DNA from 3 places in the Ewingella allii genome. Region 3 is predicted to be linked to each of the others. Evidence: predicted binding sites of a transcription regulator. Region 3 holds the regulator's gene; each other region holds the start of a gene.

Region 1 (5,249 bases), on a different contig from region 3:
CGTGGGCTGTTTATCATGCTGTGCATCGTGCCGAGTGTGAATATGGCGCTCACCGCCTTTCAGGGACCGGAGCTGCGCTACGCGTCGGGCTTATTTAACCTGATGCGCAATCTTGGCGGGGCGATTGGCATTGCGACGGTGAATACCTGGTTGCAGGACTGGACCCGCGAACACACCGCGCACTTCGGCGACGTGTTGGGGCGTTATGGTGAAGAGGCGCAGACGGTGATCGGCGGACTGGCGACGCGCATTGGGCAACTGACGCCGGATTCGGCTCATGCCTTGCTGATGGCGAAAAACCTGTTTGGCATCAAGGTCGCCAATGAAGCCTTCACGCTGGCTTTCAATGATGTCTTTATGCTGATGGCGTGGATGTTTTTGGCGGCTTTATTGATGGTGCCGTTTTGTCGGAAATAACGGTTTAGTGTCATGAAATGTAAAACGTCTGTGATCCTACTTCCAAAAAATGCGATTGTTTAGGGAACTTTTCCGACATCCTGTAAAAGCTTTGGCCTGTTTGAAATAAATCCTTATAATTGGCGGCCCAGAAATGTGATTGGTTACACATAAAGATTCTCGTTCAGGTCAAGTGTGTACCTACAATAGTCATCCGGTTGTTTCTGTTAACACCGGGGGAACACTTCGACAACAACTGCCTGTGTGGCATTAAGAACCAACGACAAATATGAAAATGAGCATTCGCGCTATCCTTACTATGGTTTTGGCAGTTGCTGCGTACAGCCAGTCAGCTTCGGCCGTGGTGTACCCTCTTCCTGCCAATGGCGGGCGGTTAGTCGGGGAAAACATCACCGTTACCGTTCCAGAAAACAGCAAATTACCTCTTGAGAGTTTTGCCGCACAGTATCAAATGGGCCTGAGCAACATGCTCGAAGCCAACCCTGGCGTGGACCCGTTCTTGCCAACGCCGGGCACCGTGTTGACTATTCCACAGCAGCTGATCCTGCCAGATACCCCGCATGAAGGTATCGTGGTAAACAGTGCTGAAATGCGTCTTTACTACTATCCGAAGGGCAGCAACACCGTGGTGGTATTGCCAATCGGTATCGGTGAATTAGGCAAAGACACCCCACTGAACTGGACAACCACCATCCAGCGTAAGAAAGCCGGTCCGACTTGGACACCAACGGCGAAAATGCACGAAGAGTACGCGTCTCGCGGTGAATATCTGCCAGCCGTCTTCCCAGCAGGTCCGGACAACCCAATGGGTCTGTACGCGCTGTACGTTGGCCGCCTGTATGCGATTCACGGGACTAATGCCAACTTCGGTATCGGCCTGCGCGTGAGCCACGGCTGTGTGCGTCTGCGCGATGCTGACATCAAATGGCTGTTCGACAATGTGCCGCAGGACACTCGCGTTCAGTTCATCAATGAGCCGTTGAAAGCCACCGTTGAACCAAACGGTAAGCGTTACATTGAGATCCACAACCCGCTGTCTGCTAACCAGGAAGAGTTTGACTCGCAAGAGCCACTGCCTGTTTCTCTGACTGGCAAAGTGGGCGCCGTTGCCATGGACCCAAGCGTTAACCAGAACATCGTACAACGCGCTATCGAGCTGCGTTCAGGTATGCCAACTCAGGTTAACTAAGTTTGATTGCAGACTGACTTGAAGCCCCTCCATGAGGGGCTTTTTTATTTTCCTCGCTAAAAATCCTTCATGTCATAAAAGCGTCACGCCGCTGACTTATGCTCCCGTGTAACAAAGTACGACAAACTGTATCTCTTGTTTTCTGGTCTTCATTACACGGAGTTTTGTTATGCACCTGCCTCTCTCTTTTGTTGCTCGTTCTGTGGTTACCGCCCTGCTTCTGACTTCTGCCAGCAGCGCCATCGCCGATGATGCCCTGACTTCACGCGCTGCGAAAGGCGATATCACCGAACAAGGCGGCGCGCGCCGTCTGACCGGCGATCAGACCGAAGCCCTGAAAGCGTCATTGACCAATAAGACGGTGAAAAACGTCATCCTGCTGATTGGTGATGGTATGGGCGATTCAGAAATCACCTCGGCGCGTAACTATGCCGAAGGCGCGGGCGGCTACTTTAAGGGCATCGATGCCCTGCCGTTAACGGGCCAATACACTCACTACTCTTTGGATAAGAAGAGCCACAAACCCGACTATGTGACGGACTCCGCGGCCTCTGCCACGGCATGGTCTAGCGGCGTGAAGACCTATAACGGCGCGCTGGGTGTGGATGTGAATGGCAAAGATCACGTAACGATTTTGGAACTGGCGAAAGCCGCGGGTAAAGCCACCGGCAACGTCTCCACAGCCGAATTGCAAGATGCGACGCCTGCCGCGCAAATCTCCCACGTCACCTCCCGTAAGTGCTACGGCCCGGAAGAAACCAGTGAGAAATGCCCGACTAATGCGCTGGAAAACGGCGGCAAAGGTTCAATCACCGAGCAGCTGATCAAAGCACGGGCTGACGTGACCCTGGGCGGCGGCGCGAAATCATTCAATCAGTTAGCCAAAAGCGGTGATTTCGCGGGGAAATCCCTGAAGGATCAGGCGACCGCACAGGGCTATCAGTGGGTGGAAAACGCCGATGAGCTGGCAAAAATCACCCTCGCCGACCAGCAAAAACCGCTGCTAGGCCTGTTCTCGCCGGGCAATATGCCCGTGCGCTGGAATGGCCCGAAAGCCAGCTATCACGGCAATATCGACAAGCCGGCCGTCACCTGCGAAGCCAATCCACAGCGCACCAGCGACATTCCAACGCTTGCCGCAATGACCGAGAAAGCCATCGATCTGCTGAAAACGCAGGAGAAAGGCTTCTTCCTGCAAGTGGAAGGGGCGTCCATCGATAAACAAGACCACGCGGCAAACCCGTGCGGCCAGTTTGGCGAAACCGTTGATTTGGACGAAGCCGTGCAGAAAGCGCTGGAATTTGCTCGTAAAGACGGCAACACGCTGGTTATTGTGACCGCCGACCACGCGCACTCCAGCCAGATTGTGGAGAAAGATGCCAAAGCGCCGGGGCTGACGCAGACCCTGACCACCAAAGACGGTGCGCCAATGACCATCAGCTACGGCAACTCGGAAGAGGATTCACAAGGCCATACCGGCACTCAGCTGCGCGTCGCGGCCTACGGCCCGTTTGCGGCCAACGTGGTGGGACTGACAGATCAAACTGACCTGTTCTTCACCATGAAAGAGGCCATGGCGATTAAATAAGTCATTATGCCGCAAGACGTAAATCAGTCCCTCAATAAATAAGCAAAAGGCCGGAAAGTGCAGACTTTCCGGCCTTTGTTTTCCAACCTGAATCACTCGTAAGTGATGGTGAAATTAGCGACAGCGTTAGCATCCCCCGGGGTGATTTTGTCCCCAATCTGCATATAAGCAGCCGTTAACGGGATACTAAAATTCCCTTGTTCGGTGGCCTGAGCAACAAACAGCGTTCGCTCGAACTCGATGGGCGCGCTGTGCAGTTTAAGCTGAATACCGACCCCCTGCGCGCCGCCACTGGCTAAATCAATAATGCCTTTGCCCTGCGATGAGGTCGCGGCAAGGCTGATATGCACTTTGGCGTTGCTGTTGCATTGTAGAGGGATCTGGATATTCACCGGGGTCAGGGTAGAGCCTTTACCGTGGAAATCACTCACCTTTGCCTCTCCCATTTGCACCGGGATCCTGCTTGACCCGGTCACTTCGCACGATGCTTGCGTGATATTACCGGAGGATAAATTGTAGGTTAGCGCCGGCTCATTACTGTTGTTGATAGCGATGGAAAACAGCGGCCCGAGGGCCAGCGTACCCGGCGTAATAACCCCTGTTTTCATTAAAATAATCTCTATCTCGGGGTTATAACGAATGGCCCCGTCGCTATCCAACGTGGTCTCCCAGCGATAGCCGCCCGTTCGTACATACTCCCCACGAACTTTGACTTTAATACCCACGCCCTCGACGCCGCTGGCGTAGATCTGATTACCATCCAGCGAACGGTAGCTGGTCTGATTCACTGAGCCACTCTCGTTGAAAGTGCCGGTAGAACAGACGCCGCTGATAGGCGTGATGTCTGCGGGGAGGACTTTGCGAGTGATCTCAGCCCCAACGGCTAAATCGCGCTGTACCGTGATACTTCCCATTTGAAAGGTGCGGTTTGCCACGCTCCCCAGAGGAGCGCAGTCGGCCAGCGCCTGCGTTGCCCCCCCTAGTGCCGCTAATAGCACCAAGCTCAAGCTGATTTTCCGTTTATTCATGATGCATGCTCTCCTGCTGCGCCCTAACGGCACTGCGCCTTAATGTTTTTAATCAGCGCAGCGGGGTCAGTGACATTGCTTTTCTCCAGCGTGTAACTACCGTGGCACTGTTCGTCACTGCCGTTGCCCCATTTAGCAAAGATTTTGCCCTTTTCCGGCAAACCGGTGAGATAGACTTCGCCGTGATCGCTGACGATGCCGGTAATGGTTCGGCTGTCATCGACCAAGCTCACCGTGGCTCCAAAAGGGACTGGCTTGCCTTGGAACAACAGCTGTATTAAGGCGCGCTGCCCAATGCGGGTATCGAAATTGGCCCGCACCACCGCGCCACGCGTAGGGATCACCGTCACCTTGCTGCTGTCCATGTCGACATCGTCGCCGAAGCTTTCGGTATCCAGTGCCACTGTATTTTTACGGTACGCCTGAGCATAAGGAACGACCGCGTAACCGCGCCAGTCGGTATGCACCCCGGCGTTGTTTTGTACGCCAACGCCACCGGCGCCCGGCGCTTTAACCAGTGCGATGGTTTCCCCCAATGGCTGAGAGAGGGTCACGCCGTTTTGATGCACCACCAATCCGCCGCTTATGCCATAGTTCCATTGGCGCGTGCTCTTGTCGTAGCTATAACCGAGAACGCCTTCGCCAGCGCCGCCCTTATAATCCAGATTGGCGTTACCTGAACCACCGGCGCCCTGACTTTCATAACCCTGTTGTACGGAGTAATTTAAGTTTCTGTCTTCAAGCAGCGTGCCGTTAAGTCCCGCCATCTGCGTCACCGGGCCGTGACGCTTGCTGGTCATGTTGTAGCTCGCCATGGTTCCCGAGGTACCGAGGAATCTGTCGAGCGGAACCGACATGTTGAAGGCAAAGACCTGATCGGCCTCCGCCATACCAGGATTGACAGAGTAGTTGTAGTTGAAGCCCAAGCTCATACCGAAAAGGCTGGTGTTAAACCCCATCTGCATCAGCTTCTCCTGCCCGCCCCCGCCCCAGTAATCCTGCTTGCTACCGCTTAGATAAACGGAGC
Region 2 (5,249 bases), on a different contig from region 3:
CGGAATATCCAGCACTTCCAGCATGCGCTCATCCCATTTCAGATCATGGATGTTGAACAGCATGGTACGGGAGGCGTTAGTGTAATCAGTAACGTGAACGCGTCCCTGAGTCATCTTCCACACCAGCCAAGTGTCGACGGTACCGAACAGCAGCTCGCCACGCTTAGCGCGCTCGCGGGAGCCTTCTACGTGGTCCAGGATCCACTTCACCTTAGTACCGGAGAAGTAAGGGTCAACCACTAAGCCAGTGTTTTCACGGATGTACTCTTCCATCCCGTCCTTTTTCAGCTTCTCACAGATGTCAGCTGTACGACGGCACTGCCAAACGATGGCGTTATAAATGGGTTTACCGGTCTCTTTTTCCCACACGATGGTGGTTTCACGCTGGTTGGTGATACCAATACCGGCGATTTGGTCAGAGTTGATGTCCGCTTTTGCCAGCACTTCTACCAGCACTGAGCTTTGCGAAGACCAGATCTCCATTGGGTCATGCTCGACCCAGCCGGATTTCGGATAAATTTGGGTAAATTCGCGCTGGGAAACGCTGACGATATTGGCGTCATGGTCAAGCACGACCGCGCGGGAGCTGGTGGTGCCTTGATCGAGCGCGACGATGTATTTTTTTTCGTGAGTCGTATCTGCTGACATAATAATATTCCTACGAATTAGAGAGCTGTGAACAATATAGCCAATTACGCTTTACGCTGTTTTGATGCCTGCTGGGCCGCTTTCTCTTCCGCTTCCTCATTGATTTCGTAAGGCAGGTGGCGACCAACCAGCGTCTTATAACCTACAGCACCCAGAGATGCGCCAATCAGCGGGCCAAAAATCGGGACTAAGAAGTAAGGGATGTCACGCGCGCCGGTGAAGGCCACTTTGCCCCAGCCTGCGAAGTAGGCGAACAGCTTAGGACCGAAGTCACGAGCTGGGTTCAGGGCGAAGCCGGTCAATGGACCCATTGAAGCACCGATAACGGCGATCAGGATACCGATTAACAGCGGAGCCAGCGGGCCACGCGGGATGCCGTTGCCGTCGTCAGTCAGGCCCAGAATCAGCGCCATCAGCACGGCGGTGATCACCACTTCAACCAAGAATGCCTGCAACACGCTGATGTGTGGGTTCGGGTAGGTAGAGAAGATGCCTGCCAGATCCAAACTCTCGACGCTGCCGCGTACCATATTGTGGCTTTGTTCGAAATCGAAGAACAGGTTGTAGTACAGACCGTAAACCAGAGCGGCGGCGCAGAAAGCCCCCGCAACTTGCGCGATGATGTAAGGCAGAACTTTGCGTCCTTCAAAGTTCGCGAACAGGCAAAGCGCGACAGTGACTGCTGGGTTAAGGTGAGCGCCAGACACGGCTGCGGTCAGGTAGATGGCCATTGCCACACCAAAACCCCAGACGATACTAATTTCCCACTGGCCAAAGCCTGCGCCGGCAAGCTTCAATGCAGCAACACATCCTGCACCAAAGAAAATGATAAGCCCGGTACCTAGAAACTCAGCGATGCACTGACCTTTTAATGTGGAACTCATGGTTTGGCTCATAGTCGGATCCTATAAAGGATAATGTTAAGGGTTAGTTATAATTTTTCTTACTGGACGTACGTGAACGTAATCGGAATAAGACATTCATCAGTAAATGAGAATGTAATGTGAATTTATCGTTAACGAGCATAAACGAGAAATAGCGAAATCAAATTTTGTGTGTTGTGTCATAAAAATGAGCGATTTCGAGTATCGCACTGGTTAGACCAACCGCAAAAAACGGTTTTTGGCGCGCGTTTGACCCGCGTTTATCCCTATTTCTTCCCTGATTGCGTCCCTAACGCGCACAAGGTCATTCGGATGCCTTCCGCCCGTCAGACCCCTTGTTAGACTGACTTTAGGCGAAATTGCTGGCGTGATCCTTCGACTCGTCTCGCTTTTTAAGCATTTGCTGATAGTTTTGTCGTTAAAATTGCAACAGACTGCGTGTAGGGCAGGGTTGTTGCTAGACAGGGCAGTACTGGCTACATACAATCGTATTTCAAGACATCCGCAGATTTGACGGCGTTTCCATCCCGAAATATCAATAAAATCTGCGTGGTGCGAGAATTCAGAGTCGTGTCCGGACGATGCGACAGAACTTACCAGATGTACGCCTTGCGAACATGAAGAGGACCGAAGAATGTCATTTGAAGTATTTGAGAAATTAGAAGCGAAAGTTCAGCAAGCGATTGATACCATTACTTTATTGCAAATGGAAATCGAAGAACTGAAAGAACAGAACAACAACCTGTCTCAGGAAGTTCAGCAAGCCAGCGGCAACCATGAGTCACTGGTGCGTGAAAACGCGCAGCTGAAAGAAGAACAACACGTGTGGCAAGATCGTCTGCGCGCACTGTTAGGGAAAATGGAAGAAGTCTGATCCAGCCTTCTTTGCATAACTTGCTCCCATAAAAAAAGCCCGCGCTGCGGGCTTTTTTATTGCAGAAGCATCTGCGTTTAGGGGATCACTCGAGGTCGAGTGCATCCTCTGACAGGATGATGCCGGTGTTATCAGCATACAAATGGTCACCGGTGAAGAAGGTGACACCGCCGAAGTTGACGCGGATATCACTCTCACCAATGCCTTCGCTTGCTGCGCCAGCAGGGATTGCGGCCATTGCCTGAATGCCGATGTCCAGGTCCTGCAAGTCATCCACCTGACGCACCGCGCCGTAAATCAGGATGCCTTCCCACTGGTTTTCCAGTGCCAGCGTCGCGAGGTCAGCGTCGAGCAGAGCACGGCGAACCGAGCCACCGCCGTCGACCACCAACACGCGGCCTAAACCGTTTTGCTCCAACAGATCATAAAGCAAGCCATTGTCTTCAAAGCACTTCACCGTGGTGATCTGCCCGCCAAATGAAGTACGTCCGCCAAAGTTGGAGAACAAGGGTTCAACGACATTCACTTCTTCGTGATAGATGTCGCATAGTTCGGAAGTATCGTATTTCATAGGATTTCATCTGGTTGCTGCATGAATGTGCAGTATATCCCTTTCTGAAGGCTGTTGGCAAAAGCATCAATTGTTAAATTTCGCTTTCAGCCAGACTTAGCTTGGATTGCTAATTGAGTAACAGGCCGACGGCAAACAGCACGTTAGTCAATAAAGCGACCTTCACCATGTTCTCCAGCAGGGGACGGATACCCTCAGCGGTAGGTTCGCGCATCACCGTGAGGACGTGTTTAGCCAGCAGCGGCAGCGCCAGAATAAAGAGCCAACCGAAGCCGTTGTGCAAGTGCAGTAGGGCAAACAACGCCAGACAGAGCACGGCACCGCTAATGATGAATGCGTGATAGCGACGGGCATTTTTTGGCCCAAGGCGCACCGCCAGCGTGTTCTTGCCGTTGGCGCTGTCAGTTTCGATATCGCGCAAATTATTGATGTTCAGGACGGCGGTGGCTAATAAGCCGGTAGCCGTGGCGGGCAGCATGACAATCCAGTCGAAATACCCGGCCTGCAAATAGAAGGTACCGGCCACGCTTATCCAGCCGAAGAACACCAATACGGAAATGTCACCAAGGCCCATATAGCCGTAAGGACGAGTGCCGACGGTGTAGGTAATAGCCGCGCCAATCGACAGCAAACCGAGGATCAGGAAGCCGACCACGTCGCTGGGTTTCTGGCAGGCGACGGCAATTAGCGCGATACCCGAAATCACGGCTAGCGCCACGGTCAGAATGATGGCGCGCTTCATCTGGCTGGCGTTGATTAACCCTTTTTGCATGCCGCGCAATGGCCCGATGCGATCCGGCGTATCACTGCCTTTTTCAGCATCGCCATAATCATTGGCTAGATTGGACAGAATTTGCAGCAGCCCGGCGGTGAGCAGCGCGAGGAGCGCCGTTAACGGGTGAAACACGCCTTGCAGGCTGGCGACAGCGGAACCCATCACGATGGAGGCGAAGGCCAGAGGCAGCGTTCGCAGGCGGAGACTTTCCAGCCAGGCTTTGGTCGGCGATGTCGTATTGCAGGGGGTTATCATGCTCATATTTTTTTCGCTCAATAAACTGATGTTTCGCCCAGAAATAAAAAGGGAGGCATAACGCCTCCCAATGGATAACTTTCGAAACGTATGAGCGAATTATAAGATGAAACGGCTCAGATCTTCATCAGCAACCAGCTGATCAAGATGGCTACGAACATAATCTGCATCAATGTTTATGGAGATACCGTTACTTTCGCTCGCGTCGTAAGAGATATCTTCCATTAAACGCTCCAGCACGGTGTGCAGTCGACGCGCACCGATGTTCTCGGTGGTTTCGTTAACTTGCCATGCCGCTTCGGCGATACGACGGATACCGTCAGCAGTAAAATCAACGGTCACGCCTTCGGTTGCCATCAAGGCTTTGTACTGGTGAGTCAGCGACGCACTTGGCTCAGTCAGGATGCGTTCGAAGTCTTCCGTCGACAGAGCTTGCAGCTCGACGCGGATCGGCAGACGACCCTGCAATTCAGGGATCAGGTCTGACGGGCTGGCAGTCTGGAAAGCGCCGGAAGCGATAAACAGAATATGGTCAGTTTTCACCATGCCGTGCTTGGTCGAAATGGTGCAGCCTTCAACCAGTGGCAGCAGGTCACGCTGCACGCCTTCGCGTGAAACGTCAGGGCCGGAGCTTTGACCGCCGCGTTTACAGATTTTGTCGATTTCGTCGATGAACACGATGCCGTGCTGCTCAACGGCTTCGATAGCCTGCTCTTTCAACTCTTCCGGGTTAACCAGCTTGGCGGCTTCTTCTTCGATCAACAGCTTGTACGCTTCTTTGATCTTCATTTTGCGCGGTTTCTGCTTCTGCCCGGCCATGTTTTGGAACATAGACTGCAGCTGGCTGGTCATCTCTTCCATGCCCGGAGGGGACATGATTTCGACGCCCATTGGCGCGGCGGCGACATTGATTTCGATCTCTTTGTCGTCGAGTTGGCCTTCACGCAGCTTTTTGCGGAAAGACTGGCGTGCCGCAGAAGGTTCCTGCGTTTCGTCAGTCTGGCCCCAGTTGTTTTTCGCCGGTGGGATCAGCACGTCGAGAATGCGCTCTTCGGCCAGTTCTTCGGCGCGATAGCGGTTTTTCTCGATGGACTGCATGCGCACCATCTTCACCGCAGAGTCGGTTAAGTCGCGAATAATGGAGTCGACTTCTTTACCCACGTAGCCCACTTCGGTGAACTTGGTGGCTTCGACTTTGATGAACGGCGCGTTAGCGAGCTTCGCCAGACGACGAGCGATTTC
Region 3 (5,249 bases):
GCTGCTCGCTCTGCGCCGCCGTCAGGGCATCTTTCGCCTGCTGTAACGCCCGCGCCTGCTGCTCGTGCTGACTGCTAAGTTGCTGACACTGCTGCTCTTCTTGGTCACGCTCTGCCAGCCATTGCTCCAGCTGCGGCGCGTCTTGTAATTCAAAACTGAGATTGAGCGGAGCGCTCAGCTGCTGCCAGCTTTCGAGATAGGCTTTTTGCTGGTTTTGGTCCCGAACCAGTTGGTTTTGCAGCCGCGCCTGCTGCTCTTTCAGGCTCTCGGTTTTGGCCCGCAGCTCGGTGCCTTGCGTGTGCAGCGCCTCAGTTTTGGCGCGCATTTCTGCCACGCGTTGCTCGGTTTCTGACGGCTTAACTGACTGATATTGCTCAATGGCCGGGTGCTCGGTCGAGCCGCACAGTGGGCAAGCTTCGCCAGTTTGCAGACGCGAACGCTCGGCCTCCAGACGGACAATCTGCCTCTCTTGCTCAAGCAGTTTTTCGACGTCGGTCTGGTGGGCTTTCTGCTGTTTAAACTGCTGGCGAATCTGCTCCAGCTGCTGCTCGGCTGCGGCTAATTCAGCCTGACGCTGGGTAAACTCTTGGCTCTGTTGCTCAACCCGCTGACTGATTTGCGGATACTGCTGGGCGAGGGAAAACAGCTGCTGGCGCACCGGGCGCAGGCGAGTCAGCTCGGACTGTCGCTGCTGCAATGCTGCCAGCGGATGGCGTTTTTCCAGCTCGGCCTGCTGATTTTGCTGGCTACCCAGCGCCTCGGCGAGTGTCGCCTGTTGGGCTTGATGCTGCTGACTCTGCTGCTCTAGCTTCAGGCGATCAGCGCTAAGCTGCTCTAAGGTTGTCGCTAGCTCCGTCGCCTGCTTTTGGGTGTCGGATAAAGCCTGTTGGCTGTCTGCCTGAGTTTTGTTCAGCTGGGCAATCTGGTTGTCCAGCGGCTGCACCTGCTCGTCAATCAGCTTCTGCTGCTGCTCTTGGGTTTGAACCTGCTGCTGGCGAGCCGCGCGGGCCTGCTCGACGGCGTGTGCCAGAGGAGACATCTCCTGAAGCTGATTGGCCTGCTGCTCGCCCAACTCCTTGAGGTGCTGGCTGAGCGCCAGATTGTCCTGCCGCAGCCGATTACGGTCATTGAGCAGGGGGCGAAGTTTCTCCGCTGGTTCGCTCTGCGCCAGTTGCAACAGCTGCGGCGCGGCCTGCGCGGCGTCCTGCTCGCTGGCCTGAAGCAATTGCTGATATTGCTGCTGCTTGAGCTGCGCCTGCTGCCACTGTAGCAGCCAGTTGAGATCGCGCTGCTGCGCCTGAGACTGCTGGCTAAGCTGCTGTTCTTGCTGGTTTACCTCGGCCAGCTGGCTCTCCAGCAGTTGGCGCTGCTCTTCGCTGAGCAGCTCAATGCCCGCCATGCGCTGGTGCAAGCCTTCGAGCTGGTTTTTCGCCTGCTTGTGCTGCTCAAAAACCTGCTCGGACAGCCGACCGTAAATCTCGGTGCCGGTCAGCTCTTCCAGCAGCTCGGCGCGGTCATTGGCATCGGCGTTGAGGAAGGCGGCAAATTGCCCCTGCGACAGCATCATCGACTTGGTGAAACGGCCAAAATCCAGCCCGGTGAGCTGGGCGATGGCGTCGAGCTTGTCGCGCACTTTGTCGGCCAGGATCTTGCCGTCTGCGAGCAGCGCCAGTTCTACTTTGGGCGCTTGCAGATTGCCGTCCGGCGAGTTCTTGGCCCGGCGCTGGCTCCAGAAGGCGCGATAGCCAATGCCTTTCACTTCAAACTCCACTTCGGCGAGTGATTCTGCGGTGTGGCGAGTCATTAGCTCGTTTTGGGTTGGCGACACGTTGAGGCGCGGCGTCTGGTGGTAAAGCGCCAGACAGATGGCGTCGAGCAGGGTGGTTTTCCCCGCGCCGGTCGGGCCGGTAATGGCAAAGAGCCCGTTGCTGGCAAAAGGCTCGGCGGTGAAATCGATTTTCCACTCGCCTTCCAGCGAATTCAGGTTTTTAAGCCGCAGGCTGAGAATTTTCATTGTGCGCCGTCCTCCGCTGACTCGCCGCTTTGTACTTGTTCTACGATTTGCGCGAACAGGGTGCGCATTCTGCTTTGGCGGCTTTCATCGACTTCGCTTTCCAGTGCCAGACGGCGCTCGAAAACTTCGCTGACGCTCAGCTCGCTCAAGGTCTCTTTTTCCTGCTGAGAAATGCTGTTCAGCCGCTGCTCTTTGCTGCGGCGCAGCAGCACCACTTCCACCGGCAGGTCGGCGGTGAGAGCCTGAATGCGGCGTTGAATATCGCTCAGGTAGTCCTGCGTGGCGACCTCGATATCCAGCCACACCGGCTGGTCGCGGGCGGCGTCGGTAAACTGTTTCAGCTGCTGTTCAATCTCGGCCAAAGAGCCCTTGATCATCTGCATCGGCTGGAATTGCGGGATCTCCAGCGTGTCGATGCTGTTTAACTGGTCGCCGGTGAAATCCAATAAATAGACGCTTTTCACCTTACTCAGCTCGTCGAAGCTCAGGGCAATCGGCGAGCCGCTGTAGCGAATATGCTCGGTTTTCGCCACGCACTGGGCGCGGTGAATGTGCCCAAGGGCGACATAATCCACCGGCGGGAAAGCCTGCGCCGGGAAGGCGTCGAGGGTGCCGATATAAATGTCGCGCACCGAGTCCGAGGTGCTGACGCCGACGGTGGTCAGGTGGCCGGTGGCAATAATGGGCAGAGGCAGGCCCAGTTTCTGGCGTTCGGCCTGCGCTGCCTGATACAGCGCGTCATAGTGCGCGGCGATGGCTTCCTGTAACGCCAGCTGCTTGTCGCTGCCGGACTGCCCGGCCTGACTGGCAATCAGGTCGCGCGGGCGCAGGAAGGGGATGGCGCACAGTACCGCGCCCGGCGTGCCGTCGCGATGATTTAAGGTCAGAACCTGCTGGGATAAGTCTTCGCCCACGGTGGCAATTACGCGGGTATTCAGGCAGGAGAGCAGCTCGCGGGACTCATTCAGCGTGGCGACCGAGTCGTGGTTACCCGCCAGCACGATCAGCTGGCAGCCGGTACTTTGCAGATCGACCACAAAACGGTTGTACAGCTCGCGAGCATAGCTCGGCGGCGAGCCGGTATCAAAGATGTCACCTGCCACAATCACGGCGTCAACCTGATGGCGCTCCACCTGTTCTATCAACCAGCGCAAAAACGCCTGATGCTCGGCGGCACGGCTTTTGGTGAAGAAATACTGGCCTAAGTGCCAGTCTGAAGTGTGGATCAGGCGCATGAAACTCCCGTTGTTGGTGTGCTGCAACAGTTTGCCGCAAAGTATAAACGTCAGGCTGGGGGCTGTCCTCGCTAAATCAGGCGGATTTCAACGACATGACGCATTAATGAAGGCTTAGCTACACTTAGTTTGGCTGCTGAGCGATTTTCATAAAAATGTCACAAAACTGACGCATAATCCCCTCCGCAATCAAACAATGATCGCTAACCTTTTGGCAGGACCTACGATGGCTAGACGTATTTTAGTGGTTGAAGATGAAGCTCCGATCCGTGAAATGGTGTGCTTTGTACTGGAACAAAACGGCTACCAGGCAGTGGAAGCAGAAGATTTCGACTCGGCAGTAGCCCGGTTGATTGAGCCATTCCCCGAGCTTATTTTGCTCGACTGGATGTTACCGGGCGGTTCCGGCATTCAGTTTATCAAACATCTCAAACGCGAAGCGCTAACGCGTGAAATCCCGGTCATGATGCTGACAGCCCGTGGCGAAGAGGAAGACCGAGTGCGCGGTCTGGAAGTGGGCGCGGACGACTACATCACCAAGCCTTTCTCTCCGAAAGAGCTGGTGGCGCGTATTAAAGCCGTAATGCGTCGAATTTCCCCGATGGCGGTGGAAGAAGTGATCGACATGCAGGGGCTGAGCCTCGACCCGTCCTCTCATCGCGTTATGGCGAACGAGCAGGCGCTGGACATGGGGCCGACAGAATTCAAATTGCTGCACTTCTTTATGACGCATTCTGAGCGGGTTTACAGCCGTGAGCAGTTGCTGAATAACGTCTGGGGCACTAACGTTTATGTTGAAGATCGCACGGTAGACGTTCATATTCGTCGCTTGCGTAAAGCGTTAGAAACCAGCGGACATGACAGAATGATTCAAACGGTACGTGGAACGGGTTACCGGTTCTCTACCCGTTACTGAGTCATTTATACCCTTGATACTTCAGGATGTCTGGGCGCAAGGCCGCGCTCGGTAACCCCATGATTTTGGGTATAGTATGTAGGGGCCTTTCGGCTCGCCGCAGCGGAGAATCTGTGTGTTAGAACGTCTGTCCTGGAAGCGTCTGGCGGGGGAACTGTTTCTGTTCTGTCTGCCAGCATTGATCATCGGTATTTTCTTCGGCCATTACGGATGGCTGCTATTTGCGTCGCTGCTGGCGGCGCTGGGCTGGAACTATTATAACCAGCTTAAACTCTCTCACTGGCTGTGGCTCGATCGCAGCATCACCCCACCAAATGGCCGCTGGAGCTGGGAACCGCTGTTTTATGGGTTGAACCAGATGCAAATGCGTAACCGTCGGCGGCGGCGTGAACTCGGTCAACTCATCAAACGTTTTCGCAGCGGGGCAGAGTCTCTGCCCGATGCCGTGGTGCTGGCGACCGAAGAAGGCAATATTTTCTGGTGTAACGGCTTGGCTCAGGATTTGTTGGGATTCCGCTGGCCGGAAGATAACGGGCAGCATATCTTCAACCTGCTGCGTTACCCCGAGTTTCGCAGTTGGATTCAGAACCGAGAATTTAACCGCGCGCTGAATTTGCAGCTCAATAATGAGCACTACGTTGAGTTCCGCGTGATGCCTTATTCCGAAGGTCAGCTGCTGATGGTGGCGCGTGACGTCACCCAAATGCGTCAGTTGGAAGGGGCGCGTCGCAACTTCTTTGCCAACGTCAGCCATGAGCTGCGCACGCCACTGACCGTGTTGCAGGGCTATCTGGAGATGATGGAAGACGCCAAGCTGGAAGAGCCTTTCCGCAGCAAGGCGCTGGACACCATGCAGGAGCAGACGCGACGCATGGACGGACTGGTGAAACAGCTGCTGACGCTGTCTCGCATCGAAGCAGCCACCAACATTGATCTCAATGAGAAGGTGGATATGCCGCTGATGATGGGCATGCTGGAGCGCGAGGTGCAGACTTTAAGTAATGGTCGCCACGAGATTGTGTTCCGCGTAAACGACAAGTTGCAGGTGTTTGGCAATGAGGATCAGCTGCGCAGCGCGGTGTCT

The links. The regulator PhoB, encoded in region 3, activates phosphate uptake and scavenging genes when phosphate is short. The targets are predictions, from matches to a motif close to CTGTCATAAAACTGNCNNAT.
Region 1: phoA (alkaline phosphatase) is a predicted target of PhoB. The motif match lies at 1,676-1,695, and genes of this name have one in related genera.
Region 2: SBO83_RS20310 (MIP/aquaporin family protein) is a predicted target of PhoB. The motif match lies at 1,709-1,728, and genes of this name have one in related genera.

Annotation. Positions count from the first base shown of each region.
Region 1 covers NZ_JAWUDN010000010.1:136,858-142,106, forward strand. Annotated here, with positions in the region: gene SBO83_RS18940 (DHA2 family efflux MFS transporter permease subunit) at 1-417, shown strand, start outside; gene SBO83_RS18945 (L,D-transpeptidase family protein) at 686-1,606, shown strand; gene phoA (alkaline phosphatase) at 1,776-3,194, shown strand; gene SBO83_RS18955 (fimbrial protein) at 3,287-4,222, opposite strand; gene SBO83_RS18960 (fimbria/pilus outer membrane usher protein) at 4,246-5,249, opposite strand, start outside.
Region 2 covers NZ_JAWUDN010000012.1:85,018-90,266, forward strand. Annotated here, with positions in the region: gene glpK (glycerol kinase GlpK) at 1-648, opposite strand, end outside; gene SBO83_RS20310 (MIP/aquaporin family protein) at 693-1,544, opposite strand; gene zapB (cell division protein ZapB) at 2,167-2,406, shown strand; gene rraA (ribonuclease E activity regulator RraA) at 2,492-2,977, opposite strand; gene SBO83_RS20325 (1,4-dihydroxy-2-naphthoate polyprenyltransferase) at 3,087-4,013, opposite strand; gene hslU (HslU--HslV peptidase ATPase subunit) at 4,107-5,249, opposite strand, start outside.
Region 3 covers NZ_JAWUDN010000002.1:323,645-328,893, reverse strand. Annotated here, with positions in the region: gene sbcC (exonuclease subunit SbcC) at 1-2,014, opposite strand, end outside; gene sbcD (exonuclease subunit SbcD) at 2,011-3,249, opposite strand; gene phoB (phosphate response regulator transcription factor PhoB) at 3,476-4,165, shown strand; gene phoR (phosphate regulon sensor histidine kinase PhoR) at 4,281-5,249, shown strand, end outside.